3 regions of the Mesobacillus sp. ABV4_180 genome follow, and region 1 is predicted to be linked to each of the others. Evidence: riboswitches for the same ligand, from Rfam matches in the RefSeq annotation. Region 1 holds a riboswitch; each other region holds the start of a gene.
The links. A riboswitch is a leader RNA that binds a small molecule or an ion and turns the genes downstream of it on or off. The one in region 1 is predicted to bind cyclic di-GMP.
Positions count from the first base shown of each region.

Region 2: linked by a shared signal. The riboswitch ahead of ACXAEA_RS04945 (LPXTG cell wall anchor domain-containing protein) and the one ahead of ACXAEA_RS19670 (anti-repressor SinI family protein) in region 1 are both predicted to bind cyclic di-GMP.
Region 3: linked by a shared signal. The riboswitch ahead of ACXAEA_RS05310 (hypothetical protein) and the one ahead of ACXAEA_RS19670 (anti-repressor SinI family protein) in region 1 are both predicted to bind cyclic di-GMP.

Region 1 covers NZ_JBSWTJ010000001.1:3,847,665-3,858,096, reverse strand. Annotated here, with positions in the region: gene ACXAEA_RS19695 (ABC transporter permease) at 1-221, shown strand, start outside; gene ACXAEA_RS19690 (ABC transporter ATP-binding protein) at 214-924, shown strand; gene ACXAEA_RS19685 (nitrous oxide reductase accessory protein NosL) at 968-1,615, opposite strand; gene ACXAEA_RS19680 (carbohydrate kinase) at 1,877-2,974, shown strand; gene ACXAEA_RS19675 (pseudouridine-5'-phosphate glycosidase) at 2,987-3,913, shown strand; cyclic di-GMP riboswitch class I at 4,615-4,700, shown strand; gene ACXAEA_RS19670 (anti-repressor SinI family protein) at 4,729-4,857, shown strand; gene ACXAEA_RS19665 (helix-turn-helix domain-containing protein) at 4,978-5,298, opposite strand; gene treR (trehalose operon repressor) at 5,546-6,271, shown strand; gene ACXAEA_RS19655 (late competence development ComFB family protein) at 6,331-6,606, opposite strand; gene ACXAEA_RS19650 (type 1 glutamine amidotransferase domain-containing protein) at 6,809-7,327, shown strand; gene map (type I methionyl aminopeptidase) at 7,475-8,224, shown strand; gene ACXAEA_RS19640 (MurR/RpiR family transcriptional regulator) at 8,351-9,211, shown strand; gene gnd (phosphogluconate dehydrogenase (NAD(+)-dependent, decarboxylating)) at 9,341-10,240, shown strand.
Region 2 covers NZ_JBSWTJ010000001.1:1,001,576-1,012,007, reverse strand. Annotated here, with positions in the region: gene ACXAEA_RS04985 (spore germination protein) at 1-17, opposite strand, end outside; gene uptA (undecaprenyl phosphate transporter UptA) at 183-767, opposite strand; gene ACXAEA_RS04975 (amino acid permease) at 918-2,324, shown strand; gene ACXAEA_RS04970 (hypothetical protein) at 2,368-2,571, opposite strand; gene ACXAEA_RS04965 (potassium channel family protein) at 2,788-3,783, shown strand; gene ACXAEA_RS04960 (YugN-like family protein) at 3,777-4,184, opposite strand; gene ACXAEA_RS04955 (glucose-6-phosphate isomerase) at 4,996-6,345, opposite strand; gene ACXAEA_RS04950 (class D sortase) at 6,531-7,187, opposite strand; gene ACXAEA_RS04945 (LPXTG cell wall anchor domain-containing protein) at 7,244-8,488, opposite strand; cyclic di-GMP riboswitch class I at 8,638-8,728, opposite strand; gene ACXAEA_RS04940 (iron-containing alcohol dehydrogenase) at 8,989-10,152, opposite strand; gene ACXAEA_RS04935 (DUF378 domain-containing protein) at 10,346-10,432, shown strand, end outside.
Region 3 covers NZ_JBSWTJ010000001.1:1,065,214-1,075,645, forward strand. Annotated here, with positions in the region: gene ACXAEA_RS05270 (NAD(P)-dependent alcohol dehydrogenase) at 1-61, shown strand, start outside; gene ACXAEA_RS05275 (MBL fold metallo-hydrolase) at 634-2,019, shown strand; gene ACXAEA_RS05280 (winged helix-turn-helix domain-containing protein) at 2,219-2,917, shown strand; gene ACXAEA_RS05285 (sensor histidine kinase) at 2,907-4,313, shown strand; gene ACXAEA_RS05290 (Gfo/Idh/MocA family protein) at 4,401-5,384, shown strand; gene ACXAEA_RS05295 (lactonase family protein) at 5,425-6,486, opposite strand; gene nadE (ammonia-dependent NAD(+) synthetase) at 6,909-7,730, shown strand; gene ACXAEA_RS05305 (hypothetical protein) at 7,798-8,142, opposite strand; cyclic di-GMP riboswitch class I at 8,381-8,464, shown strand; gene ACXAEA_RS05310 (hypothetical protein) at 8,747-8,971, shown strand; gene ACXAEA_RS05315 (acetyl-CoA C-acetyltransferase) at 9,025-10,209, opposite strand; gene ACXAEA_RS05320 (GntP family permease) at 10,276-10,432, opposite strand, start outside.

The sequences.
Region 1 (10,432 bases):
TGACAGCTTCGATTTTTCTTAATCCTGTTGAATTGATCCGGGTTCAGTCGATCCTGTCTTTGGATGGAGCGTCTGTGTTTGGCCCGCGTTTATACGATTTAACGATCTGGGCAGACGGCATGTCGGGCAAAGTGCTGTTTGCTGCAGGAGTTCTTTTGTGGACAGCGCTACCTGTATTGTATACAGTCCGAAGGGTTGAAAGGGGGGCAATAGATGAGTAGCAGGGAATGGATCAGGATTGAAGGATTGGCAAAACATTATAGCGAATCGAAAAAAATAACGGACATCAGCCTTACGATTGAAAAGCCTGAAATCTTCGCACTCTGCGGCGGGAATGGTGCCGGTAAAAGCACGCTGATCAAGATGCTGACAGGGATCATGAAGCCGACAGCCGGCAAGGTTTTCCTTGACGGAAAAGAATTGGGCCCGAGAGATTTCGAATTTAAGAAAATGTTCTCCTATATGCCGGACGAAATGCTGTTCCCGCGCCAATTGACGGGTCTGGAGGTCCTGACATTTTTCGCGGGATTAAGAGGGATTAACAAGCAAAAGGTGAACGAAGCCCTCAAGCAGGTCGGATTGTACGATGTGAGGAATACACCAATCAAGCAATATTCCAAAGGGATGCAGCAGCGGCTGTCGCTTGCCCAGGCATTGCTGCCCAACGTGCCGCTAAGGATTCTCGATGAGCCGACGAATGGACTGGATCCATTCTGGGTGTTCCGTTTCAAGGAAATCATCCAGGAAGAGAAACGCCAGGGAAGGACAATTTTCTTAACGACCCACATCCTGAGCCTGGTGGAGGAACTGGCAGATCGAGCTGCGTTCATGCAGGAAGGGAAACTGCACTATTGCGAACCTGTAAGTTCGCTTGTGCATAAAAATGGTGTTTATACACCTCTTGAAAAGGTATTCTTCAATTAATAAGCTAAAAAGCCCGGTGCGGGTTAATTCCGCACCGGGTTTTTTATTGTGCATGATCATCGCTTTTTTGACTATCGATACCATTGTTTTCATTCTTGCCCATCATGTCACTATGATCTTTTTTATCCATGCTGCCGCTGCTCATTTTCATTTTTTTCATATACCGTTCATTGGCCATCTGGTCAATTTCCTCCCATGATGCCATTGCCGGATTTTTGTCGCCATTTTCGGAAATGAATTTTTCTGCGCTTTCGTTATCTTTAAAGAAAGCGTAACCGTATTTCATTGGTGTTTTAAGGTCGGCTTTTACCGGAACGGCTGAATCTGCATCGATCCATTCAGCCGTGACATAGTCACGGACCCACTTTTCTTCATACTCTACTTCATCACGTCTTGGGGAATTCAATAGGCAGCCAGAGTCGTCAAAGAATACATAATCCCCGTCCTTTGATTTCGCTTGTGCTGTGAAAACGCCCATTGGGTCCGTTTCCGTATAAACCTTCATATTGCAGAAGGCACAAACATCGTCTGCACCAGGTTCATGGGGACCATCTGCATGGTCATGTTTTTCTTCTGTTGCTGCAGATGTCTGGCCATCTGTTTCCTTCTTGTTTTCAGCAGTTTCATCGCCGCAAGCTGACAGGATTATCAATAAAAAAAATGCCATTAAAATCATTGATCGTTTTTTCACTTAATTCTCCTCCTTTTATCGATTTAATCCTAACAGGCAGTTGTGATTAAATTACGAAAAAATCGTGGTGAAAGCGTGAGAAGCAAAAGATTTTTTTGACGATTTTGTGACAAAATGACAGGCGAAATGGATTCCTTCAGTAAATACAATGATTTAAAACTACACAGGAATGTAAAGGATTTTTAATATTATTGTGTATATTCAGACAAAGGTATAAAATTTGGATATAAGCAAGATTTTGGAAATAGCGAGGTGCGCAAAATGAACGAAAAAGAGGCTTTAATCCTTAAACAAATAAAGAAAAATCCGTTCATTTCACAGATTGAACTGGCTGCGAAGACAGATGTGTCAAGTTCAGCAGTTGCCGGCTATATTTCATCACTAATAAAGCAAGGGAAGGTCCTTGGACAGGCCTACATTTTACCAAAAAAAAGACAGGTACTGTGCGTGGGGGGAGCCAATATCGACCGGAAAATCTGGTCGAAGGACGAGCTGAAGCCAGGCACGTCCAACCCGGCAGAAAGCTCCAAGTCATGCGGCGGTGTCGCAAGGAATATCGGTGAAAATCTGGGCAGGCTCGGAAGCGATGTAAGTGTTCTGACCATTGTTGGCGATGACCATGAGGGCCACTGGTTGATGGAATATACCAAAGCTTTTGCGGATGTGACTCCCTCAGAAACGCTTCAGGGCCAGTCGACAGGAGTGTATACGGCAGTTTTGGACTACCAAGGGGAAATGAGCGTAGCATTGGCAGAGATGTCAATCTATGATTCTATCACTCCGGATTTCATCGACCGCAAATGGGGCTATTTCGCATCTTCTGAACTTATTATGCTTGATTCTAATTTTCCAGCTGAAGTTCTAGAAAGAATAATAGTACGCTGCCGGAAAGAAAATATCCAGCTCTGCATCACTCCAGTTTCTTCACCAAAAGCGAAGAAATTGCCGCACGACTTATTGGGGGTGACGTGGCTGATTGCCAACAAGGATGAAGCTGAAGCCATTTCTGGCATCACGATTGAAAATGAAGGGGACTTTTTTAAAGCTGCCGAAATAATCATCCATAAAGGTGCAGAAAGGGTGGTCATCAGCCGGGGAGATAAAGGCCTTGTATATTTCACGGCAAAAGGTGAAGCTGGAGTCCTGATTCCGCCAGCCATATCCGTCATCGATGTGACCGGGGCAGGGGATTCCCTTGTGGCAGGAATCATCTATGCCCACTTGAATGGAATCCAGACAGAGGATGCCTGCAAAATCGGAATGGCATGTTCGATTCTGACATTGCAAACAATTGAAACAGTGAATCCAATCCTGAACAATAAGCAATTGCTGGAAACGTATAAACAAAATTTTAAATAAGCGAGGTACTGCATGCTGGAAAAATGGCTTGAATACTCACAGGAAGTTATAGAAGCAAGGGCAGCTGGCAAACCGATCGTTGCCCTCGAATCTACGATTATATCACATGGAATGCCTTATCCACAGAACGTCCACACAGCAAGGGAAGTGGAAAGGATGATCCGGGACCATGGAGCAGCGCCCGCAACCATTGCCATCCTGGATGGGAAAATAAAGATTGGCCTCTCAGATGAAGAACTGGAATACCTTGGCCAAAGCAAGAATGTGGAGAAGGCGAGCAGGCGCGATCTCCCGTATTTGTTATCCACAAGTAAAAATGGAGCGACAACGGTGGCAGCAACGATGATTTGCGCAGATTTGGCAGGCATCGAGGTATTTGTCACCGGAGGAATTGGCGGGGTCCATCGCGAAGCTGAAACGACGATGGACATTTCGGCAGACCTGCAGGAGCTTGCCAGGACGAATGTAGCCGTTGTATGTGCTGGTGCAAAATCAATTCTCGATTTAGGCTTGACCCTTGAATACCTGGAAACTCATGGAGTTCCCGTTGTAGGCTTTGGCACAGATTCGCTCCCAGCTTTTTATACCCGGACGAGCCCATATAATGTAAACTTCCGCCTTGATACAGCAGAGTCTGTAGCAGAAATGATCAGAACGAAATGGCAGTTGGGTCTAGATGGAGGAATTGTCGTGGCGAATCCGATTCCTGAAGAAGATGCTCTGGATGAGAGTTTAATAGCTGAAGTAATTGAAAAAGCACTGGACGAAGCCAAAGCACAACAAATTGGAGGGAAGCAGGTCACCCCATTTCTGCTAGGAAAAGTAAAAGAATTGACCGAAGGAAAAAGTCTTGTCGCGAATATCGCGCTTGTCAAAAATAATGCCAAGGTCGGAGCAAAGATCGCAACAGCTCTTGCCAAACAGAGAATCAGCCTTTGAGGCTGGTTCTTTTTTTAGGTCTAAATACTGGAAGAAGTTAATACTATCTGTAAATGGGAGATTTACTCAGTCTATAAAAAGAACGATATCGTTCATTAAAAAAAACGAAAAAGTAAGAGAATTGGAGATAATTCTTAAAAACGAACGATTTTTGTTCTTTTTTAAGAAAAAATAGCTGTTTTTGGACTTTTTCACAAATGAATCCAATGGACTATACTCGAATGGAAACAGGTGGAATTTGAAAGGATTTTAAGGAGGATGAATGACCGTGTTCAGAAAAAATTGTGATCGATGCAATCGTCCCTCGTTTAGCAGCAGTGATATTGGTGAATGGCTTTGCCCTGTTTGCGGTCATGATCTTACAAGATATCCGTTCTTTAACGCCATTAGTCTTGAGAAAGTAGCCAAATTTCCCCGCTGGAAAAACGATGCTTATAAAAAAAATTCTGTATCAAATGAACCCTCATCAAATTTATGGGGGTAAAGGGTTTAAAAAGAGTTCAACAATTAGGTATATATTCTGACAAAAATCTATGAATAAATGGTTTTAATTTTCAGAAAAATAAGCCTTTTCATTGAAATTTTGTAAGTGTTTGGAAGAAAAAAGAAAAAATCCTTACTATCTAGCCGACAAATAGTTACATCATAATGATAAAGAACCAGATACAATGAGATTGGGAGTCAGGGAATAAGAAAAAAGATACAGTAAAAGGCAAACTTGTTGAAAAACTAGGACGCAAAGTCACGGATCTAAGGTGCAATGTACTATGATGGCCGGACTGCCTGGAATACCATAGTATTTTGGGGGGAAGAACTTGATTAAAGAACAGGTAGTTTTCGAAGAACTTGACACAGAATGGATGCAGCTAATTTTACAAGCATTGGAAATGGGAATAAACAAGGAAGAAATCCGAGATTTTTTAACTAAGTCTGGCGCACAGTAAGTCTGTAAGATACGATAAACTCTACATAGAATACAATTTTTTGATCGAGCAGCTCTTCAGGAGGTGCTTTTTATTTTGTTTATAAAAATGAAAAAGGACAGCTAGCTGTCCATTAATCATTTACTTATTGTGGAGTCTCCATTTATTGAATTCTAAAAACTCGCGGAACTGATCTTTTGTAATACCTGAGTCCATTGCTTCCTTTACTAGGTTAACCCAATCAGAATCCATATTTTCTTTATCTGGCTGTTCATTGATTAAGTGATCCACTGGTATATTCAGTACTGCAGCTATTTTCTCCAAAAATTGGATTGATGGATTCGTTTGAAGATTACGCTCCAAAGAACTTAAATAAGATTTCGCGACTCCCGCTTGTTCTGCCAGTTCAGACAGCGACATTCTCTTTTCCTGTCGCAGCTTCTTTACGCGTTCACCAATCACAGACATTCACACACCTTATTTTTTATTATTTTCATTATATCAAAATAAACTTTGCAGTTCCATATAAAGAACAACTAATCGAACACATTATACCTTATATAACGGAGAAATAGTTTAGTATACGTCTGTTTTTTTAGAAAAAAGCATTTGGGAAAGTTTTCTTTAGTTTTAAAAAACCTGTGTGAGTATCCAAACCGCTGAAAAAAAGGTAAAATGGTAGCAATCAAACAAGGTACGGGTGATTGAAATGCAGAAGAAGTATTTGGTGATTTATGAAGAAATCGCAAAACAGATTCAGGAGGGCCATTTTCCGCCTAAGACGATTTTGCCTTCGGAGAATGAGTTCGCAGAACGCTACCAGACCTCAAGGGAAACCATTCGGAAAGCGCTGAACTTGCTGGCACAGAATGGCTTTATTCAAAAAATTCGCGGCAAGGGTTCATTGGTCCTGGATTTGAAAAGACATCAGTTTCCGATTTCTGGTCTGGTCAGCTTCAAGGAGCTCGCTGAGAATATTGGTGGGAAGGCTGAAACGACGGTCGAGGAATTCACTCTCCAGCTTGCTGGTGGTGACATTTCCAGGGAGCTGAATATTGCGGAAACTGAAAAGGTTTGGAAAGTTAAAAGAGTCCGTCAGATTGACGGTGAAAGAGTCATATTGGATAAAGATTTTCTCGTTGAGACTCATGTGCCAGGGCTGTCCAGGAGGAACTGTGAAAACTCCATATTTGAGTATATTGAAAAGAAGCTAGGAAAGAAGATCAGCTTCGCAAAGAAGGAATTCACGGTGGAGGAGCCAAGTGCAGAAGATAGGGAACTTCTCGATATGGAGGGCTTTCACGCGATTGTCATTGTGAAAAATCATATTTATTATGATGATGCAACACTTTTCCAATATACAGAGTCAAGGCACCGGCCAGATAAGTTCCGGTTTGTCGACTTTGCAAGGCGGATGGATACGCAGTCACTCTAATAAAAAAATAAGCTGCCAAGTTTGAAAGAACATTTCAAATTGGCAGCTTTTATTATGGATTAATGCTTCGGATACTTACCGACAAGATGGATGGAACTGATGATCCTTTTATTGATCCACGTCCTGTTCTCCTGGGTGTTTAGCTGCTCAAACACCATTTTGCGTCCATCTTCAGTAGTGACATAGTGGCTTGGAAGTGTGTTCAGGCTGATGGCAATGATATCATTCCTGCACTTCTGGCAATTGCAGAACGTCTGATAATCCGGGCTCATCATCAACACATTAACAAGAGTGGAAACCACTTCTTCCATTACATTGACATAGCTAAAGTTCATGGTGCCCCTTCTCTCCCTATTGATGTCCTATCTTAAATTATAGTTGAATGTCTGAAATATAAAATGTTTTTTTTACATTCGTTTTAAGATAGGTCTTTTGGTGTGTAATTATACTAAAAAATGGAACTGCCTATAAATGTTTTACAAGTATAGGACAGGGAATCTTAATAGTGGAGAATTTTTCAAAGGAGATGTTGTATCTATGAGTAAAAAAGTTGCTTGTTTAATTACAAATCTGTTTGAAGATGCCGAGTATCTTGAACCATCACGTGCTTTTACTGAAGCCGGTCATGAAGTGATGACGATTGAAAAAGAAAAAGGAAAAACAGTTAAAGGAAAGCAGGAAAAAGCCGAGGTAAAAATCGATGAAAGCATCGATAATGTGAAGCCTGAAGACTTCGATGCATTATTCATTCCAGGAGGCTTCTCGCCTGACCAGCTTCGCGAAGATGAGCGGTTCGTCCAATTTACAAAAGCGTTTATGGACGAGAAAAAACCGGTCTTCGCAATCTGCCACGGACCGCAGCTGCTGCTGACTGCCAAAACGCTCGAAGGCAGGGACGCAACAGGCTATAAGTCGATTCGCGTTGATATGGAATACGCCGGAGCGAAGTATCAGGACAAAGAAGTCATCGTCTGCAGCAACCAGCTCGTAACAAGCAGGGAACCGAAGGATATCCCGGCGTTCAATCGCGAAGCGCTGAATTTGTTGAATAAATAGTGAATGATAGACCCTTTTGCAAATGCAAAGGGGTTTTTTATTGGGAACAGATTTTACTCCTACACTTTCATGCATTCCTGTTCATTTTGCTAAAAACATTGTATAAGATAATATAGAAGAAGATGTTTGAACCGGGGAGATGAAGGAATGATCGTTTTAAAATCGGCACGGGAAATTGAAAATATGAAGGAAGCCGGAAAATTGCTTGCTTCTGTCCATAGAGAGCTCCGCAAGATGATCAAGCCAGGGGTGACGACCTGGGAAATTGACCAGTTTGTCGAGGCGTATTTGAAAAAGTATGGCGCAACTCCTGAACAAAAAGGCTACCGAAAATATCAGTATGCGACGTGCGCAAGCATCAATGATGAGGTTTGCCATGGCTTTCCGCGGAAAGAAACACTTAATGAAGGAGATATTGTCACAATAGATATGGTCGTAAACCTTAACGGTGCACTTGCAGATTCAGCATGGAGCTATGCTGTTGGCAAGGTCAACGGCGAGACTCAAAAGCTGCTCAATGTGACAAAAGAGGCATTATACCGCGGGATTGCTGCTTCTGTACCGGGCAACCGGATCGGTGACATCGGTCATGCAATCCAGTCTTATGTTGAAGCTGAAGGATTTTCGGTTGTACGTGAATTCATCGGTCATGGTATTGGCTCGGTGATTCATGAGAAACCGGATGTACCTCATTATGGCCTGCCAGGAAGAGGGCCAAGGATCAAGGAAGGCATGGTCTTCACGATCGAACCGATGGTCAATGTCGGCGAATGGAAAACGAAGATGGATCAAAATGGCTGGACAGCAAGGACCGTGGACGGAAAGTTGTCTGCCCAGTATGAGCACACGATTGCGATCACAAAGGATGGTCCTGTTATTTTAACGGAACAGAATTAAAAATTTATCGGGCTGAACTCAGTTTGGCTCGATTTTTTTACGGTATGTGAAAATAATTTTCATCATAGGAAAATAATCATGAAAACTTTTGATAAAATAAACGAGTCAAAAGAAGGGGGCAGCAAAATGGCGGGCGAACTGAATGGACAAAACGTGATCGTAAAAATAAAAGCAATCTACTCCTCACTGTCATTGAAAGAGAAGTCAGTGGCGGACTACATTCTGAATAATCCACAGGAAATCATTCATCTTTCCATCACCGAGTTTTCGGAACAAAGTTCTGTCGCAGAAGCGACGATTTTCCGTTTCTGCAAACGACTCGGATTCCGCGGCTATCAAGCATTCAAAATTGCGCTTGCGAGCGAAGTGGTAGAACCGATCAAGAATATCCATGAAGAAATCCGGGAAGAAGATGAAGTATTCACACTGGCGGAAAAAGTATTCTCAGGACATATCGAAGCGATGAAGGGTACACTCAACCTCCTGGATAAAAAAGTGCTTGGAGACATAGTGGATGTCCTCAGCAAGGCGACCAGGATTGATTTTTACGGATCTGGGGGCTCATCGGCAATCGCGCTCGACGCCTATCATAAATTTTTGCGGACAGGCATCAACAGCAATGCTCATAGCGACGGCCACCAGCAAATCATTTCAGCTGCGCTGCTCGGTCCCGGACAGGCAGCAATCGGGATTTCACACAGCGGCAGCAATAAAGATGTCATAGAAGCGCTTCGGATTGCAAAAGCTAACGGGGCAGCGACAATCGCGATCACAAGCCATTATAAATCCCCTCTATCAAGGGAAGCGGACTACGTATTATATACGACTTCACGAGAAACCCTTTTCCGTTCGGAGGCACTTGCTTCAAGACTGGTGCAGCTGAGCCTGATTGATGTGCTGCATGTTGCGGTATCAGTGCGGAGGCAGGAACAGACTTTAGAGAATTTGCAAAAAATCAGGGAAGCAATTTCGATAAAAAGATATTAGGTGTGAAAATTATTTTCTTGTTTTACATATACAAATGAAAAATTATTTGATACTATCAAATTAAAATGAAGGCTCTGCGGGAAATGAGAACGAACCGGCAAAGCCATGACGAAAAAGGAGTGCATCAAAGTGAAACTAGGAATGGTTGGCCTTGGTAAAATGGGCTATAATTTAGTACTGAATTTAATGGAAAATGGCCATGAAGTGGTGGCTAATGATATCAATACAGAAGCAATGGAAAAAATTAAAGCAGAAGGTGCTGAGATCGCTGCTGATTACAAAACGATGGTGGACATGCTGCCGAAACCTCGCGTAATCTGGCTGATGATTCCTGCCGGCGAATTGATCGACCAGGTGATCGAGAAGTTCACGCCATACCTGGAAGAAGGCGACCTCTTGATCGATGGCGGCAACTCCAACTATAAGGATACGCTTAGACGTGCTGAAAAACTTTCCGCTGCAGGCATCCACTTCATGGACGTTGGAACAAGCGGCGGAATGGAAGGCGCTCGCAACGGTGCTTGCACAATGATCGGCGGCGATGCTGAAATGTTCGCGCATGTTGAACCAATTTTCAAAGACATCTCTATCGAAAATGGCTACCTGTACACAGGAAAAGTTGGAAGCGGCCACTTCCTGAAGATGGTCCACAATGGAATCGAATACGGAATGATGCAGGCAATTGCTGAGGGCTTTGAAATCCTTGAGAAGAGCCCGTTCGATTACGATTACAAAGAAGTATCACGCGTCTGGAACCACGGCTCTGTCATCCGCAGCTGGCTGATGGAACTGATGGAAAATGCATTCTCCAAAGAGCCAAAGCTTGAAAGCATCAAAGGTGTAATGCATTCATCAGGCGAAGGAAAATGGACAGTAGAAACCGCACTTGACTTGCAGACAGCAGCACCAGTCATCGCGCTGTCATTGATGATGCGCTATCGTTCACTTGAGGACGATACTTTTACAGGAAAAGTCGTAGCTGCGTTAAGAAACGAATTCGGCGGCCATGCTGTTGAAAGAAAAGAATAGTAAGGTTCAGGCTCTCCTCAACATGAGGAGAGCTTTTTTTAGAACAAAAAACGGTTCTCATAGCTTGAGGACCGTTTCGTTTTCTTATTTATTTTGCTTAAAGAAATCCATGAACGCGTTGTAAAATTCCACACCCTGATAAAAAATAAAGCTTACAGCTGTCAGGGAAAAGAATCCAATCATCAGGAATCG
Region 2 (10,432 bases), 2.8 Mb from region 1:
AACATTTCCTTCAACATCTGATATACTCCCTGCTGGTCCGGTTATGTCTTTTCCTTTTCTTAACTTTTACTAATCTGCTATGTTTTATGAGCCTTTTTAGTAAATACATTCACTTAGTTGGAAAAGAAGGCTCAGCTTGGCAGGAAAACAAAAAAACTCAGGTTCAACACCTGAGTTTATCGTCAGTTCTTTTTCTTTGAGGCTAGCAGATAGACAATACCTGCTCCCAGTGCAATGATGCTGACCGGGATAATGTACGGTTTTGCAACATCCTTGATTCCGGCCCAATTTTCACCCAGGACGATTCCCAGGTATAGAAAGAAAATTGTCCACGGAATGACTGCCGCAACAGTGTAAAGCGTGAATTTCAAAAACGACATTCTAGCAATTCCAGCTGGAATGGAAATGGCGTGCCTGACCACGGGAATGAATCTTGCGGAAAAGATCACACCTGGCCCATATTTGTTGAACCATTGTTCAGACAGGTCAATATGGTGCTTATTGATCAGCAAATATTTCCCGAATCTTTCAAGCACCGGCCTTCCTCCGTAATAACCCAGCCAGTATAAGAACAGCTGTGCAATCGTGCCTCCAATCGTGCCGGCAATGACCGCTCCCGTAAAACCAATCGTCCCCTGCGATATCATAAATCCCCCATAGCCAAGAACAATTTCACTAGGAATGACTTCAAGCATCAACCCGAGGGCAATTCCAAAATATCCAAGGCTGGATAGCCAGTCCAATACATTCAAAATAAACTCCTGCATGGAAAACCTCCACTCCAATCTTTGCATACTTGTTTCATTATAGTTCTTAATAGATTTTTATGTAAATAAGTGGGTGGATATTTTCGTGAGTTATTTAAAGCGTAAATAAGCACAATATGGTTATGAATTTTTTTATAGGAGTAGATGAGTTTGGAGAATGAGAATAAATTAGGTGTCTGGATTTTAACTGCGCTAGTGGTGGGCAATATGGTTGGGTCCGGAATCTTTATGATTCCACGTTCCCTTTCTGAGGCAGCAAGCCCGCTCGGTGTTTTGCTGGGTTGGATGCTTACTGGTTTTGGTGTATTGATGACTGCCCTCGTATTTGGTAATTTAGCTCTGCGCAAACCGAAGCTGACAGGAGGACCGCAAATTTATGCTAAAGAATTATTCCCTCCCGGTTCGCATGCCGGCACACTTTCCGGATTCATGGCTTCATGGGGCTACTGGATTGGAAATTTTGCTGGAAACATTGCAATCATCACTACCTTTGCCAGCTATCTTTCCACGTTCTTCCCGATTTTGACGAGCAAAACAGAGCTCTTTACAATTGGAAATGCTGTTGTTACTGACGGAAATCTAACGACATTCATTGTCTGTACTATACTTTTATGGGGAACACACTTCATCATTTTGACTGGAATGGAGCATGCCGGAAGAATAAATTTCCTTGCCACTGCTGCAAAGGTTTTAGGTTTCTTCCTGTTCATCATGATTGGTTTATTTGCTTTTCAAAAAGCGAATATCCTGCCATTCTCAGCACCTAGATATGATGAAGCTGGCAACTCCATCGGCTTGTATGGCCAAGTCAATAATGCAGCGATTACCACACTTTGGGCATTCATTGGAGTAGAATCTGCTGTTGTTTTTGCTTCCCGGGCGAAACGCCCTGCAGATGTTAAGCGTGCAACAGTACTGGGCTTAATCATTGCATTAGTCATATACATCGGAATCTCCATGCTGGTTATGGGAATGCTTGATCAAAAAACGCTCATTGCTTCAGAAAAGCCTTTGATTGATGCCATTGAAACAGTGCTTGGACCAATAGGGGGAAAAGTTTTGGCCATACTGGGCCTGATCAGCTTGTTTGGCTCTACCATTGGCTGGGTCTGGTTAAGCGCAGAAGTGCCCTATCAGGCGGCAAGGCAGGGCCTTTTCCTGCCGTCATTCTTAAAAGAAAACAAAAAGGGACTTCCTTCTTTTTCACTCGTTATCACCAACGTTTTAGGACAGCTGTTTATTTTTTCAACTATATCCAATTCGATATCCAATGCTTTTGACTTTATTATTTTTATTGCGACATTGTCCTATTTAGTCCCCTATTTTATCTCTTCTGTATTTCAATTAAAACTTGTCCTGACCGGGGAAACCTATGCTGATATGAAATCAAGAATTATGGATGGCATAATTGCCGTGATTTCGACGATTTACTCCATCTGGGTGATCATCGCGGGCACATCAGATATTAAAACTTTTACCTTTGGAGTCATTCTTCTCGCCAGCGGTATTTTCTTTTACGGCAGGGTCGCATCTCTGAGAAAGAAAGAATTAACATAAATTAAAGCAAGAACCTGCCACGCTGGCAGGTTCTTTTGTCTATTTAGCGCCAGCCGCCGCTAAACAGGACCCTGAGCCCAATATATATGATGACAAATGCAAATAGAACGATGACAATAACTCCGATCATTTTAAAAAAGGTTAAGCCAGCCAGTGTGAAGAGCAGCGGGCCGACTTCCATCAAAGCCCAGCCGGCAAGCATGCAGGCAAGGAACAACAGCACATTCGAACCAGAATTGAATGACATATCATTAATCCCTCCTTTACTTGTCAGCATATGTCCAGAAGGTAACTGAGGTACGTTCTGGTTTGGATTTTGGGCTTTTCAACCCAAAACTCCTGGTTAAAAATCTTCTTGTTCGCTAAAAATAGAATTACATAATTCTAGTTTTGGCTTGTTTTTGATAATGAGAATAGGGGAAAAGGATGAATAATTTTCTTACAAGATATAGGGGGAAAAAAATTGACGAACCAGATTTATATCCGTTTCATACGGCTGCCGATTTTAACGAGGTTTCTAGTCATTGCGGCCTTCATTATTCTTATATTTGGCGCGACGGTACACTTTATTGAACCGAATAGCTTTCCGACGATATTCGATGGAGTCTGGTGGGCTATTATCACAGCCTCCACAGTGGGATATGGAGATTTTTATCCGACAACATTGGCGGGGCGGATTACAGCAATGCTGCTTCTCCTCGTAGGAACGGGCTTTTTATCTTCCTACTTCATTCACCTTTCTGCTTCAACCGTCAACAAACAGAATGAATATTTAGAAGGGAAAGTCGCTTTTAAGGGAGACAGCCATATTATTATCATTGGCTGGAATGAGAGGTCTCGGTCGATTATCCGATCTCTTTCAGAAACTGGTCAACCAATTATTTTAATCGATGAATCACTTGGAGCAAATCCATTACAAAATGATAAATTGCATTTTATCAGAGGGAGAGCGAACAGGGATGATGTATTGCTGAAGGCAAAGATTCAGTCTGCAAAGAAAGTCATCATAACATCTGATCAAAACCTGGATGAACTCCAGGCCGATATGAACACGATTTTGACATTGCTTGCAATTAAGGGACTGAATCCGGGAATTCGTTGTATCGCTGAAATCCTCACAAGCGAACAGGTTAATAATGCACGAAGGGCCGGAGCTGATGAATTGATCCTGACGAATGCATTGACAAGCGCTGTATTCCTGAACAGCATTCCTTCCTCAGATTTCGTCAATCCGCTCCTTGATTTGTTGGGGAATTTTGATGGGAAGCATTTGTCGTACATTTCGGTTGGACCTGAATTGATTGATAAACAGTTTCACGAGGTGAGTGAGTTTTTACGAAGGGAACGCAATATTACATTAATTGGTGTAAAAAAAGGGGATGACATCATCGTCAACCCCATTAACAATATCAAAATTGATTTCGATGACCAGCTTCTGGCCATAACTAACGGTCAATGATTCAGAAGTGAAGACTCTACTTCACGGACGAGCGATTTCCCAACCTCTATATATTTTTCAGGAAAACTGGCATCCTTGTCCACCGGCTCCTGGAATTGATTGAAGGAAGCACTGGCGTTCCCGATGTTCGCATGGTCATCGATGCCCCGCTGATATTTATGCGAGAGCAAAAACGGACGCTGCAATTGGACCGTGCAGCCCCTGGAGTCCAGCTGCCCGTCGATTGATTTAAAAGGAATACGTAAAAATTGATAGCCCACCTCATCATCAATTTTATAATCAAATGCACCATGATCGTAATCCCAATTGCCGCCGATGGTGTATCCTAAAGGTTTAAGCATTTGTTCCAATTTAAAAAGGTCAAAATGTTTACCCTCAAGCTCAGATTTTATCTCAATCAATGGTCGTTCCGCCTTTCCATACGTTTTAGCTTAGTTTTAACCAAAACGGTGGATTTAATGAGCGGGGTTCATGTGAAGGATGCGGGAAAAGCTGTCTGGTCACTGAATGACGGACAAATTCGATTCACTTCTCGCCATTTCTGTCCGTCATGAGCTTGATGACGGACACTTTCGGGTTTCTTTTCGCCATTTCTGTCCGTCATGGGCTTGATGACGGACAGTTTCGGCTTACTTTTCACCATTTTTGTCCGTCATGGGCTTGAGGAAGGACACTTTCGTCTCGCTTTTCTCCAATTTTGTCCGTCATGGGCTAGATGACGGACAAATTCGATTCACTTCTCGCCATTACTGTCCGTCATGGGTTTGATGAAGGACACTTTCGGCTTACTTTTCTCCATTTCTGTCCGTCATGGGCTTGATGACGGACAGTTTCATCTTGCTTCTCTCCATTTCTGTCCGTCATGGGCTTAATGACGGACACTTTCGGCTCGCTTTTCGCCATATCTGTCCGTCATGGGCTTTATGACGGACACTTTCGGCTGGCTTTTCTCCATTTTTGTCCGTCATGGGTTAGATGACGGACAAATTCGATTCACTTCTCGCCATTTCTGTCCGTCATGAGCTTGATGACGGACACTTTCATCTCGCTTTTCTCGATTTCTGTCCGTCATGAGTTTGATGACAGACACTTTCGTTTCGCTTTTCGCCATATCTGTCCGTCATACACGCAGTGACGTCCAGGGCCATCTGATTTTCCTCATTATATGAAAAAGGAGTACCCGCTCGAATGGGTACTCCTTTTGACTATTATTTATTTAAGTCGCTTTTCCAGTTCTGCTTTCTTTTCCTCGAATCCTGGTTTTCCAAGCAGAGCGAACATGTTCACTTTGTATGCTTCAACGCCTGGCTGGTCGAATGGGTTTACGCCGAGCAGGTAGCCGCTCATCGCGCATGCTTTTTCAAAGAAGTATACAAGGTAGCCGAATGTGTACTCATCCAACTGAGGAATTGTCACGACAAGGTTCGGGACGCCTCCATCAGTATGAGCCAGCATTGTTCCTTCGAATGCCTTGTTGTTTACGAAATCAACTGTCTTGCCAGCAAGATAGTTCAAGCCGTCAAGATCATTGGCAGCTTCTTCGATCACCATTTCATGGCGAGGCTTTTCGACCTTGATGATCGTTTCGAACAGATCACGGCGTCCTTCCTGGACATATTGTCCAAGTGAATGCAGATCAGTCGAGAAGTTCGCAGAAGAAGGATAAATTCCCTTCTGGTCTTTTCCTTCACTTTCGCCGAACAACTGCTTCCACCATTCAGAGAAGTACTGAAGGGATGGCTCATAGTTGATCAGCATTTCGATTGTTTTACCTTTATTGTAAAGCGCGTTACGGACAGCAGCATATTGGTAGGCAACGTTTTCTTCCAGCTCAGAATTGCTGAAGTCTTCCCTTGCCTGTGCCGCTCCCTTCATCATTGCTTCAATATCAGAACCGCTTACCGCGATTGGGAGCAATCCTACTGCTGTTAGAACAGAGTAACGCCCGCCAACATCATCAGGAATCACGAATGATTCAAAGCCTTCTTCGTCAGCAAGAGTTTTCAGTGCACCGCGTGCTTTGTCAGTTGTTGCGTAGATGCGTTGGCGTGCCTCTTCCACTCCGTACTTCTCTTCAAGAAGTTTGCGGAAAATGCGGAATGCGATCGCTGGTTCAGTCGTTGTACCTGACTTGGAAATGACATTGATGGAAAAGTCTTTTCCTTCTAAAAGATCCATTACATCCGTCATATAACTAGAGCTGATGTTGTTCCCGATAAAGATGATTTGTGGAGTCTTGCGCTTCTCTTTCGGAAGAGCGTTGTAGAAGCTGTGCTGCAGGAATTCCAGTGCAGCGCGTGCTCCCAGGTAAGAACCGCCGATTCCAACCACTAGCAGCACATCAGAATCGCTTTTAATTTTCTCAGCTGATTTCTGGATACGTGCGAATTCTTCTTTATCATAGTCCACTGGCAGGTCGATCCAACCTAAAAAGTCGCTGCCTGCTCCCGTTTTTTCGTGCAATGAATGATGGGCTACTTTTACAAAATCCCTTAAGTATGTAACTTCGTGTTCACCAAAAAAGCTTAACGCCTTTGAGTAATCAAAACGAACATGTGTCATGTCTGATCCTCCATTTAATTGTATTCTCTATCACTTTAACGAAAGCTCAACCAAGAATCAAGAATCACACTGTAGTGTAAGCGTGACCAATTGTGAAATATTTTCTAAACTTAATGACTACGTTATTTTTTTCCTCGAAAATGATTTTTAAACCCTAAAAAGAGTCCGAATACACAGGACTCTTTTTAGGGCAGCTTGGCTTTGACAATTAATCGGTGCGTAGCTGTATCAATCGGTGTGCAAGTGATTAGTGTCAGGACTTTTTCATCGTCACTTCCATTGAGTACGGAAAGGTCATCTGGTTCGACCACCAGGGTTTCATACACTTCATATTGATATGTCTGATTTTTATCTTTTACGGTCACGATATCTCCTATGCGGATTTCATTTAGTCGGTTGAACATCTGGCCAAACGCCCTGCTGCGATGGGCTGCGATTGCACTGTTGCCGGGCATTCCCGGATTCGCAGTGCCTTCCAGCAGTCCCGAACCTTTATCCAAATTGGACATTGAAGCTCCATACAGAATCGGAAGTTTTAAGTCTATTTTATCGATTTGGATCACACCCACCATACCCGGGGGCAGTGTTTGAATATTTTCTTGGACAGCTTGCTGTTTTCCATCCTCATCAGACAAGCTTTCCGGTTCAATTGTGTCAGCGTGGGTTTTCATACTAAAAACTTCTTCCAGTTCACTTAAACTCTCAGCAGGTTTCACTTTAGATTCTTCCCACTGATCAATCATTTCCTTCTGGTTATTAGAGGTATAGAGATCTTTTATTGAAGGATAAAAAAAGATCGAAAAGCCTGTTAGAATCAAAATTAATGACAATGTTTTTTTCACGTTATCACCCCTTACATAATGAAAGAGGGGAATCTCTTCCCCTCCATTTTGTCTGTTTAATTCTTCAGTGGATTCTTGAACCTAAGTAAAACTCCTCCTGCAGCAATCAGGAAACCTAGTACATAGAACATCATCCTGCTGCTCTCTCCTGTCTGAGGAAGTTCCCCACTTGCCCAATCCTGTTGATTCGATGTACCACCAGAATCAGAATGATTCACTGGAACCGCTGTAGAAACATCCTCATCGTCTTCTGCCTCAATCGTTTCATTCTGCAGGGTCCATTTCATTTCGAGAGTCAGCACACCCCCTGCAATTTCAATCGTACTCTCTTGAAATTGCGTTAGCTGGATGAACTTGATTACGCTATTGCTTGTAATTTCGATTCCCCGAATAGCATCCAGTTCAATATCTTCCGGTAGACTCAGACTAAAGACGTTATTGGCTCTCTCGAAACCAAGCCTCTTTCCGTTCATCATTATCAATGTCATATTATCAATCTTTTCATGATTTTCATTCACCATGACATTAATTGTTGAAAATGCTGATAAGGTTTGGGCTGGTTCCTCTGGATCTGCTGCAGGGAGTTCGCAATTTTCGAGCCAGTAATTAACGGAGCCTTCTGCTTCCACTCCTTCTCGTACTTCATCGACTGGAATGACAAGCTCTTCCCCTGATGTAAAAACAAGTTTAAAAGCGGCGATATCATCCTTCACGAACTCTCCATCATCGAACATTTTGAATAACGGGGAACTCCCTGGGTTCGTCATTTCATGCCATTCGCTATTCACCAGGACAAATCCTGATTCGACTGGTGCCATACACTTATCTATATGAAGGTGAATTTGGGTGCTTTTGTTTGCATCCTTGCTTGCTGGAGGTGCAGGTGTTGAATCATTTTCTCCTTCTTCTGTTGAAGGAGCATTCTCATTTCCCTCATCTTCCACTGGATTATTATCTTCATTCCCTGGGTTTTCATCTTCTTTTGGCTCATTGGAAAATTGCTGGTTGGTTTCTTCATCTGCTTGCTCAGCATCTCCACTATCCTCATTAGTTGAAGAATTGCTTTCCTTCGATGGCTCAGCTTCATTTTTATTAGTGAATGCTTTAACGGCTGGCTGTGCCTTGTCCTTTTCAGGATCTTGCGGCGATTTTTCAGCTTGTTTGCCATTTTGATCCTTTTCTGCTTTTTGACTGTTAATATTCTGCTGTGCCTTGTTTTCCTCAGCAAACGTCCCTGAGCCTGGTAATGTAATCATAAACACGAGCAAAAATGCGAGAATCATGGAGAAAAGCTTGTACATTTTCAATTTCCTGCCTCTTTTCTTGTTAAAAATTTGAGCACACTAAATAAACTGAATATTCAGTCATTTAAAAATAAATGCACCCCTCCCTACATTTCAATTGAACTGTTATCATCGGACATAAAAGCCACAGGAATGAGTTCTGTTTCAATGGTGGCTGGAAGATCGTAGCTGGATTTTTGCAGCCTTAGACTCCTGGCTTTGCGTCACTGCTTTTCAACAGGTTTGCTTTTTACATGAAGGATGAAGGATGAAAGTTAATTATGTAAATTATTCCTCAGGCTCCATTGTCTTACATTTAGTGACTTACCACAGTTAGCCCAGCACTTAAACATTTAGACCTATAAAATAAATTGGTAATTTTTTCTCTAATTTCATTTTTCCACCGAAATATATGATTATTTAAGTGATAATTGAATATGTAACTTACTTTTGCAGAGAGAGTTTTGTCATGCTATATAGACAAAGGACCCAGGAAATATCCTGGGTCCTTTCAGTTTTTATAAAGACATGCGATAGATTTCAAGCACATCATCGCGTTTCAATTTAGCAAAATTGCCGAACTCTCCATTGACCATTGCCTTGTCAGCCATGATTTCCAGCTTGCTGTCATCAATATCGTAATCGGCAAGTCGTGATGGTGCATCAATGCTGTTCCAGAATTCCCGAAGTTTTTCGATGCCTTCCAATCCAGCTTCTTCATCAGTCTTCCCATCGGGATTCACACCGAAGACTCTGACAGCTATTTTCTTGAAACGTTCTGGTTTTACCTTGAGGTTATGCTTCATCCAGTTAGGGAACAGGATTGCCAGTCCGCCGCCATGGGGAATATCGTACACGGCTGATACGGCGTGTTCGATATTGTGAGTTGCCCAGTCTCCACGGTACCCCATGTTAAGGATTCCATTCAATGCCATCGTTCCTGCATAAAGGATGGTTGCACGGTATTCGTAATTTTCAAGGTCCTCTAACAGTTTTGGAGCTGTTTCCATCACTGTCAGCAGCAAGGATTCGCACATTCGGTCCTGGAATTCCGTATTCTCTGTCAAATGGTAGTAATGCTCGAGAACATGGGACATCATGTCGACAATCCCATAAATCGTTTGGTCTTTTGGAACTGTGAATGTATTTACAGGATCCAATATAGAGAATTTCGGGAATGTTACCGGGCTGCCCCAGCCGTATTTTTCATTCGTTTCCCAATTGGTGATGACGGAACCTGCATTCATTTCCGAACCTGTCGCTGCCAGTGTAAGTACGGTTCCGAAAGGAAGTGCTTCTGTTGCGAAGGCTTTCTTTGTGACAAGGTCCCAGGCATCTCCGTCATATTTTGCTCCAGCTGCGATCGCTTTTGTACAGTCGATGACACTGCCGCCGCCCACTGCCAGCAAAAATTCAATTCCTTCTTCTTTGCAAATTTTCACGCCTTTATGAACAGTCGACAGGCGGGGATTCGGCTCAACACCCGGAAGCTCGAATACCTCCGCATCTATTTCTTTTAAGTTGGTCATAACAGCATCATAAAGCCCGTTGCGCTTAATGCTGCCGCCCCCATATACAAGAAGAACCTTTTTCCCATACTGAGGGACTTCATTCTTCAATTCTGCAAGCTGGCCTTTGCCAAAAATCAGCTTAGTTGGATTATGAAACGTAAAGTTATCCATTTAAATCACCTTCCTCTAAGGGTAATTATGTTCTTTTTTAAAAGGCAATGCAAAAAATTACACTTCTTAATCTTCTCCAATGTGCTCTAAAATGTTACAGGTTTTTATTATGGGGAAAAATAGAATGAATAATTTTTTCGCAGCTGAATCACCCTATATACGAACCAAGTTAATTTTAAGGGAGGAAAGGTCCATGAGCGGTATTCAACGAATAGCATTGGTTCTAACAATTATCGGAGCCATCAACTGGGGCTTAGTCGGATTCTTCCAATTTGATCTT
Region 3 (10,432 bases), 2.8 Mb from region 1:
GGCTCATAGGCACGTTGAAAGTGGACGGACAAAGGGGAAGGTTATTCTTAAAATCGAGTAAAAATATTTCCAATCTAGATTATTTATTCATATCGTTCTTATTAATAAAACATATAAACTATATAGAACCAAATTAGAACTAGTCCAAGAGCTGAAGATTGATTGAGCTTCAGCTTTTTTTGTTTTTGTTATAAAGGAGCAGTATTCCCTAAATTATTTAAAATGAGAACCACAATAAGATTGTGAAGAATTACACTTAAAGTAACGGGTGCTAATGTTGAAAAATAATATATAAATACATGCTTGGGGACATTGATATGCTCCAAGCATTTTTTATTGCTAATTTAGTTACCAATTTTGCTAATTCTAATGCGAATTACAGTGCAAAAAGCACAGTTATTTTAAAATTTTGTATTTAAGAACTGAATCCATCAGTTCCATATGGAGCATGTTTAATATTTGATAGGAAATCTTTAACAGAGTAAAATACACTTATAGGTATAAAATGGAAGTTGGCAGCCCTCCTGTACTGGCAATAATTAATGTTTTTTAAAAATATGGTACGGGGTATAGAAGGGGTAATCTTGTAAATAGTAACTGTACAATAGCTAGGAAAATGGAGGAGGAATTGGTATGTATTTCAAGTCTTTTTTTGACGAAGAGCTGGCCCATATGTCTTACTTGATTGGCTGCCAGAGAACGGGCGAGGCAATTGTGATTGATCCGGCGAGGAATATCCAGCCTTATCTGGATGTTGCCAAAAAGGAAGGATTTAAAATTTCTAGTGCAACTGAAACTCATATCCACGCGGACTATCTTTCAGGGGCGAGAGAGCTCGCCCATCACCATGGTGCAAAGCTATTTGTTTCAGATGAAGGCGACAAGGACTGGAAGTATGAATATGTTGAGCAATATGAGCATGAATTGTTGACAGAGGGTTCAACTTTTAATATCGGGAATGTTTACTTTGAGGTTCTTCATACACCTGGGCATACACCTGAAAGCATTTCATTTCTGCTGACCGACAAGGGAGGAGGCGCAAATGAACCAATGGGGATTTTTACGGGCGACTTCTTGTTTGTAGGGGACGTCGGCCGTCCAGACCTGCTTGAAAAAGCGGCAGGAATTAAAAATACTTCTGAATCAGGGGCGCGTCAGATGTTCGAGTCTCTCCGCAAGGTCGAAAAGCTGTCGGACTTCCTGCAGGTTTGGCCGGCACACGGTGCGGGGAGTGCATGCGGAAAGTCTCTTGGAGCAGTCCCGATGTCGACATTGGGATATGAAAAGAAATTCAACTGGGCTTTCCAAATTAAAGAGGAGGACCAGTTTGTTGATGAGCTGCTTGCAGGGCAGCCTGAGCCTCCGAAGTATTTCGCCCAGATGAAGAAGCTGAATAAAAAGGGTCCGGAACTGCTTCGCCGCGAAGAAACTCCTCGTGTATCTTTAGCGGATTCCGGCGATGCAGTGATCGTTGACACACGCCCGGCAAAGGAATTTGCGGAGGGACATGCTGAAGGAACGATCAACATTCCACACAACAAGTCATTTACGAACTGGGCAGGCTGGCTGTTAAGCTACGACCAGGACATCGTTTTGATCTCAGATCCTGATAAGCTGGCTGCCGTGAAAAAATCTCTGCAGTCCATCGGTCTTGACCAGGTAACAGGGTACATTGACCAGAATGAACTCACAGGAAACCTGGAGGGATACAAGAATGTCACAGCAGGCAAGGCAAAAGAATTGATGGAAGACGATGATTACTTTGTCATCGACGTGCGCAACCAGAGCGAATGGGACAGCGGCCATATACCGGGAGCACATCATATGATGCTCGGGAATCTGGCAGATCATCTTGATGAAATTCCGAAGGACAAGAAAATCATCGCCCATTGCCAGTCAGGCGCACGCTCCGCAATCGGAACAAGCCTGCTGCTGAAAAATGGCTTCAAGGACGTACTCAATCTCGAAGGCGGCTTCTCCGCCTGGGAAGAAGAGGGACTGCCGGTTAAAAAGGATTAATCAATCGATTTTAGGAAACTCGCCAAGTTTTGCTTGGCGTTTTTTTGTTATATAGAGAGACTTTTAAGCTATTTTTACAAAAGATGAACAAACTATGGCCAAATGATTAATTAATCTGTAAGAATGGCTGAAATAGTTGATTCTGGTTCCATTCCGCTATAATTTAGATATAACAGAAGTCGGATTAGAGGGGATAGACGTGAAAATATTAGTGATTGAAGATAATGAAAGTGTCTGCTCAATGATCGAGATGTTCTTTTTGAAAGAAGGGATCGAAGGGGAGTTTGTTCACGATGGCCTAAAAGGGTACGCAGCTTTTAAGAATGGCGGCTGGGATCTGCTGATTGTTGACTGGATGCTGCCTGGAATGGATGGGGTCACACTTTGCAGGAAAATCAGGCAGGAAGGGAGTGAAGTTCCGATTATCATGCTGACAGCAAAGGACAGCGAATCTGATCAGGTTCTGGGCCTTGAAATGGGGGCGGATGATTATGTGACAAAACCATTCAGTCCCCTTGCATTGATGGCGAGGATCAAAGCGGTTGCCCGGCGATATCAAAAGAAGCAGCCTGAAGAGAAAGGCCTGGTCGGCACAAGCCATCTCAAAATCAGCAAAGAAACACGTGAAGTCATGCTGGACGGGAATCCCGTCACGAACCTTACTCCTAAGGAATTTGACCTTCTGCTGTTTTTTGCCCAGCATCCCCGCCAGGTTTTTACTAGAGAGCAGCTGCTGGAACGAGTATGGGGATATCAATACTACGGTGATGAACGGACGGTGGATGTCCATATCAAGAGGCTGAGAAAGAAGCTTGGCACTCCTGAACAGCCTTTCTTCCATACCGTTTGGGGCGTTGGCTATAAATATGATGAATCGGTCGATGGGCATGAAGATTAAATATATTTATCAGCAATTCATCAGCCATATCAGCATCATCATCGTGGCATTCCTTGTTCTCAGTCTGGTGTTCACTCAGTATGTTGAAACCCTGGTATATGAAAATAAAACAGAGGAGCTTATTTCTTACGGCGAGAATATCCTTCGGGATCTTGACCGTGGAAATGAACGCCCAGACCAGGTGATCAATCAGTATGCACGGGTTCTGTTCGGCAGGGACATCCAGTTCAGCGTGTTTGATGAGAATATTCAGCTGCTGAATCCAATCCGGTGGAGGGGACCGGCCATTGAGTTCACGGAAAAGGAATGGACAAAGCTAACAAATGGTGAGCCGATTGTCATGAAATACGACTTGGATCGTTATGATAAGGCAGTAACCCTCGTTGCATTGCCCTATTTGGACCAGGGGCGTTTCGTTGGCGGAATCCTTCTTACTTCGCCAATCAGCGGTACCCGGGAGATGATTGGCGAAATTAATAAGTATCTTTTCTATACTGTCCTGATCGCGCTTGCGGTCTCCTTCCTGCTGAGCTGGCTGCTATCGCGAATCCATGTCAACAGGATCAAGAAGCTTCAGGAAGCGACCTCGATGGTATCAGCAGGTGATTATACGGTAAAAGTTCCATCCTCTGACTTTGATGAAATCGGCGAACTGGCGAACGATTTTAACAGCATGGTCAGCAAGCTGAATGAATCAAAGTCTGAAATCGAGAGCCTTGAAAACCGCCGACGCCAGTTTATGTCGGATGTTTCCCATGAACTGCGGACACCGCTCACTACCATAAGTGGAGTGATCGAGGGGCTGAAAAATGATATGATTCCGGAAGCTGAAAAAGACAGAGGCATCCAGCTTGTCAGCCAGGAAACAAAACGCCTGATCAGGCTTGTGAATGAAAATCTTGATTATGATAAAATCCGCTCAAACCAGGTCCAGCTTCTCAAAGAAGACATTGAAGTGCTTGAGGTATTTGAAATCATCAAAGACCAGCTCGACCTGCAGGCGGTGGAACGCCATAATCAAATTGAGATTGAAGCACAAGAATCGGCAATGGTGCATGCTGACTATGACCGGCTCGTTCAGATTCTGATCAATATCACAAAAAACAGCATCCAGTTCACCGAAAACGGAACGATTTGGCTCCGCGGAAAAATCGAAGGCAACAAAACGCTGATCGAAATCGAGGATACAGGAATCGGGATAGAACCATCGGAAATCGAAAAGATCTGGCATCGCTTTTATAAAGCCGATATTTCAAGGACGAGTAATCCATTCGGCGAATTTGGACTCGGATTATCCATCGTTAAACAGCTCGTCCAGATGCATGATGGTGAAATTTATGTCGAGAGTGAACATGCAAAAGGGACAAAGTTTGTGATTGAGCTCCCATTTCGATAATATGAATAGAGAAGCTGCAGGCATTGCCTTCAGCTTTTGTTATTTGCTGTTTTTGCAATGATTGTTGCACTTGAAAGGATGAGCAAAATGGTACGTTTCGGAGTAGTAGGTACGAATTGGATCACAGAAGCATTTTTAAAAGGAGCAAGCCATCATAACGATTTCAGGCTGGCTGCAGTTTATTCACGCACAGAAGAGCGAGCTGCAGAATTCGGGAATAAATTTGGTGTCAGCACGATTTTTACCGACCTGGAAGAGATGGCGAAGAGCGATGTGATAGATGCAGTGTATATTGCCAGCCCAAATTCAATGCATGCAAGCCAGGCAATCACGTTTATGGAAAATGGCAAGCATGTAATTTGTGAAAAGGCGATTGCCTCTAACAGCGGAGAATTAGACAGAATGATCCAGGTGGCTAAAGAAAATAATGTCGTCCTGATGGAAGCATTAAAATCCACCTTGATGCCGAACTTCAGGGCTGTTCAGGAAAATCTGAATAAAATAGGCACAGTCAGAAGGTATTTCGCAAGCTATTGCCAGTATTCCTCACGCTATGATAAATATAAAGAGGGCGCAGTGCTGAATGCCTTCAATCCTGAGTTTTCAGCAGGTTCACTGATGGATATTGGAATCTATTGTATCTATCCGCTTGTCGTCATGTTTGGGGAACCAAAATCGATTCAGGCGAACGGCTATGTACTCGAATCCGGGGTTGACGGGGAAGGAAGCCTGTTATTGAAATACGATGAGATGGATGCAGTCATCATGTTCTCGAAAATTACCGACTCTGCACTTCCATCTGAAATCCATGGCGAAGACGGGAATATCAGGGTCGATAAAATCAGTACGCCTGAAAAAGTGGAAATCCTTTATCGAGACGGCAGGAAAGAAGACATATCAAGAGAGCAGATTACTGATAACATGTTTTATGAAGCAGAAGAATTTATCTCATTGATTCAGCAGGGGAAAATGGAATCAATGAACAACTCGCTCGAAAACTCAAGAATCACGATGAAGATTTTAGATGAAGCAAGAAAGCAAATGGGAGTAAGCTTCCCGAGTGATAAATAAAAGAGAGGGAAGGTGCCTGAAAAGCACCTTCCCTTTTCTTTTAGTAATTTAAAAATTTCACACAAACCGGGTCCGGCACCCTGACATCTGATTGAAGCAGCGTCAATTTGCCTGTTTCTGTGTCACGTGAATAAAGCGCTGCGTTGCTGGAATTTTGGTTTGTGGCAATCAGGAACTTTTCACTTGGATCCAGCACGAAATCCCTTGGCCAGTTGCCCTCTGTTGAAGTGTGTTCGACAAATGACAGCTTAAAGCTTTCAGGATCCACCTTGAAAATAACGATGCTGTCATGTCCGCGATTGGCTGCGTAGACGAAATTTCCATCAGAAGAGATATGGATTGCACTTCCCTGGTTGTTTTCCTTGAAGGATTCAGGCAGAGTGGAAATCGCCTGAATCTGTTCAAAGCGGCCATCATCTGATTGGTATTTCAAGACGAGAACCTCTGAACTGAATTCAGTCATTAAATAGGCGATTTTGTTATTTGGATGGAAAACGAGATGCCTTGGACCGCTTCCTGGCGCAATATGCAGCACACTCTTCTCTATTAATTGGCCATTATCCAATGAATAGGTAAGCAGCTGGTCGATGCCGAGGTCGATGACTGCTGCATATTTCTCATCGGGAGTGAATCCGGCATAGTGTGCATGCGCTTTTTCCTGGCGTTCATCCGGACCTGAACCTTCATGGGCCACGCTTGACAGCCCAGCCTCAATCATACCGTTTTCCCGGTCAAGCAAATAAGAATCTGCTGAGCCTTTGTGATAGTTAGCTGACAAAAGCAAGGTGTTATCCTTGTTCACGCTGACATGGCATGGTGATGCACCTTCCGAAAGCTGTGTATTGATGGGAGACAGCTCACCTGATTCAGAAATCCTGAACCCCGCCACGCCGCCAGAACTTCCTTCCTTTGCCACAGCATACAGCAAGCGGTTATCTTCACTGATCGTCAGATAGGTTGGATTTTCGAGCGAGGCAGCTGCCTGAACGTCGATGATTTTACCGTTCTTAGCATCAAGGGTAAAGGAATAGATGCCTTCGCTGTCGCCCTTAGTATATGTACCAAAGTAGCCTGAGTATTTCTCATGAGTTGTCATTTGCAAAGCCTCCAATATGATATAGCATTCCTTGTATTACTAGTAATAGTCTAGCAAAAAAATCGAAGCGGACAAAATGTTAAGAATGAGCGGCTTATGGGTAAAAATAAAGAATAAATGATTTGTTTTTCCAATATAGCAAGCATGTCAGATTTCCTGACGAAAATCTGGACTTTACTCTATGGAAGGGATATGCTCTTTTATAAATGGCTGTGTTAAGACTTAAACATAGTTTCTTAAACCCTGTTGATTGGAGTGGAAGGCGCGCAGACTCCTGCGGGATCAGCTGGACAGGTGAGACCCCGCAGGAGCTTGCGACGAGGAGGCTCAGCGCCAGCCACGCGGAAAGCGAAGCGCCTGGAACGGAAATCAACAGTCTAATTTAACTCAGCGTAATAAATAGTTTTTAAAGATTTAGGAGGTTTATTATGAGCTTGCAAAAACAGATAATTGAAGCGCTGAACGTGCGCCCGGAAATTGATCCTCAAGAGGAAATCCGAAAGCGGATCGACTTTCTGAAAGAATACTTCCATACATCAAGAGCGAAAGGTTTCGTTCTTGGCATCAGCGGCGGCCAGGATTCTACACTTGCCGGAAGGCTTGCACAGCTGGCGGCGGAAGAACTGCGTTCCGAAGGGAAAGAGGCAAAATTCGTCGCTGTAAGACTTCCATATGCTGTACAAAAGGATGAAGAGGACGCACAGCTTGCACTTGAATTCATACAGCCCGACAAAACAATCACCTTTAATATCCAGCCCGCAGTCGACACCTTCAATACACAATTTGAAGATGCGATTGGCGAGGCGATGACTGATTTTAATAAAGGCAATGCAAAGGCCAGAATGAGGATGATCACACAGTATGCGATCGCCGGCCAGGAAGGCTTGCTTGTAATTGGTACAGACCATGCTGCAGAAGCAGTAACAGGGTTCTTCACGAAATATGGTGATGGGGGAGCCGACTTGCTTCCGCTGACCGGCCTGAATAAGAGACAGGGCAGGGAGCTGCTCAAGGCTCTGAACGCTGAAGCCAGATTATATCTTAAGGAGCCGACAGCAGATCTTCTTGACAATAAACCGCTCCAGGCAGACGAGACCGAACTTGGTGTGAGCTATGAAGCCATCGATGATTACTTGGAAGGAAAGCAAATTGCCGAGGCAGATGCAGCAAAAATTGAAGGCAGATATGTAACGTCAGAACACAAACGCCATGTACCTGCATCCATGTTTGATTCATGGTGGAAAAAATAATATCAAAATCTTGCTTTTAAAAATGAACAAAGCCTGTCTGATTTCGATTCAGACAGGCTTTGTTCATTCACTCCGGTTGTGCAACTGCAAGCGTAGGTGTTTCTTCTTTTTCCGTGATTTTATCAATTTTATCGGTGAACATCTGGAAGACTCGTTTTTTCTCTTCCAGTTCCTTGATGTACTCTTTTAATTCATTGAATTTCTGTTCAAAAGGCTGATGGTACAATTCGCGGATTTTCCTGTTTAAATCAGGATTTACAGTCGATTGGACGACCTGCTTCGTGATGTTGAATTTATATGTATAGACCTTCAGCTCATTTTTCACTTCTTCATATTCCGCATCAATCTCTTTAAGAACTTCTTCTATTTCTGCTTTCCAGTCATCTAGCGATATCTTAACATGCTGTTCCATACGGATCCTCCTGCCATTCGCCTGTAATAAAGCTTCTTCTATCTATTCTAGCAAGTGAGTTTTACATTCAGATTGCTGCTATATTACATTGTGGAAACATTCCCTGTCTTTGGAAAATGATTATTTCATGTATTTGTATATTACTTAATCATAAGGATATAGGAAAATATACTCATTTATGTTGGAAAATGGCGAATTTTGTTGAATAGAAGGGACCAAAGATTTATATTTTAATTAGAACTGAAAAAGGCAAACTTATCGAAAGGTAAGGACGCAAAGCCACGAGTCTAAGGCGTTTAGCTATGATCGTCGGGTTGCCAAAAAAGATCGGATGACCATAATAGATAGGCAAATGGTTTGGTTTTTGCCGCTTGCTGAAAAAATCCGCCATCTTTTGGGAGGATTTTTTTATTGTTGAGTCAGAGGTCAATTCCTTTTATGCGCTAAAATCAAAATATTGCAACAAATAATGGATTTGACGTTTGCAGAGCCTTTGTGAGGTTAAATAAAACTTAAGGAACTTGACTTAACAGATAAAAACAATCCTTTTGGCAGGTTTGTTCTATTTTATACTGGGGACTAATTACGAAAGGTGGAGGAATCATTGACTGTTTTATTTGGGACGGTAGAGTATTTTGAGCGGGAAATTGAGTTTCATTTGGCAGATGTTGAAAAAAGGGAGAGGTTCCAGGAAGAAATTCATCAAATACAGATGAAGCTGGAAGAGGAGCTCCTGAATGATTTTATCTGCGATGAGAGATTAAGGATGGAATGCCTGCAGAATCTTTCAAATGCCTGCAGCAAACTAACGGATGACTATGTAATTTGAAATCTGCTAAAATACGAAAGCCTGTGGTGCGGACCACAGGCTTTCTCTATTAATTAAACGTTTTCGATGATCGTTGCTACACCCATTCCGCCGCCGATACAGAGGGTTGCCAAGCCGTATTTCTGTTCACGCTTCTTCAGTTCATGGATCAGCGTGACAAGAACTCTTGCACCGCTCGCGCCAATCGGGTGGCCAAGCGCAATTGCTCCACCATTGACATTGACGTTCTCCTCGCTCATGCCAAGTTCCTTCATGACAGAAAGAGCCTGCGCTGCAAAAGCCTCATTTGCTTCTACTAAATCGATGTCCGTTAGTTCCATATCTGCTTTTTTCAGTGCCTTTTTAACAGCATCAACCGGACCGATTCCCATGATGGACGGGTCAACCCCTGCTGAAGCATTAGCCTTGATGGTTACAAGTGGAGTGACTCCAAGTTCTTTTGCTTTTTTGCCGCTCATCACAACAACTGCAGCTGCACCGTCATTGATTCCGGAAGCATTCGCTGCTGTAACCGTTCCGTCTTTTTTGAATGCAGGTCTTAACTTTCCTGCTTTCTCAAGAGTGCTGCCGAATTTAGGATGCTCATCCTGATCGACAATGATTGGATCTCCTTTTCGCTGCTTCACTTCGACAGGGACGATTTCATCTTTGAAGCGGCCTGAAGTAATCGCTGCTTCTGCTCTGTTCTGGCTCTTTACTGCGAAAACATCCTGTTCATTGCGGGAAATTTCATATTTTTCGGCAAGATTTTCAGCGGTAATACCCATATGGTAGTCATTAAATGCACACACAAGGCCATCGCCAAGCAATGTATCAACAAGCTTTTGGTCACCCATCTTGAAGCCATCACGGGCACCTTTAAGAACGTAAGGAGCCTGGCTCATGTTTTCCATTCCGCCAGCGACAACGATCTCGGCTTCGCCTGCAGCGATTGCCTGATAAGCCAGGTGAACAGCTTTCAAGCCTGAACCGCATAGCTTGTTGATCGTCATGGATGGACATGTCTCAGGGAGACCTGCTCTCATAGCAGCCTGACGTGCCGGGTTTTGGCCCAGGCCAGCCTGAAGGACATTTCCCATGATGACTTCATCGACAACCTCAGAGCTTACATTCGCTTTTTCCAGTGCTGCTTTAATAGCCGCTGCACCTAAGTCCACTGCTGATACATTTGAAAAAGCTCCGCCAAATGCTCCAGTAGCGGTCCTCACTGCGCTTGCAATAACAATTGTATTTTCCATTTTTACTGCCCCTTTCGAAATCAAGATAAGAAAGGGGGATATTCTCCCCCTTTGCTGTTGTTATTATTATACTAGTCCAGTTAGCTTGTAGACTGCAATAATGAAGAATACAGCCAATGTTTTAATGATTGTGATTGCAAAAATATCTTTATATGATTGTTTATGAGTCAACCCGGTAACAGCAAGCAATGTGATGACTGCTCCGTTGTGAGGGAGTGTATCC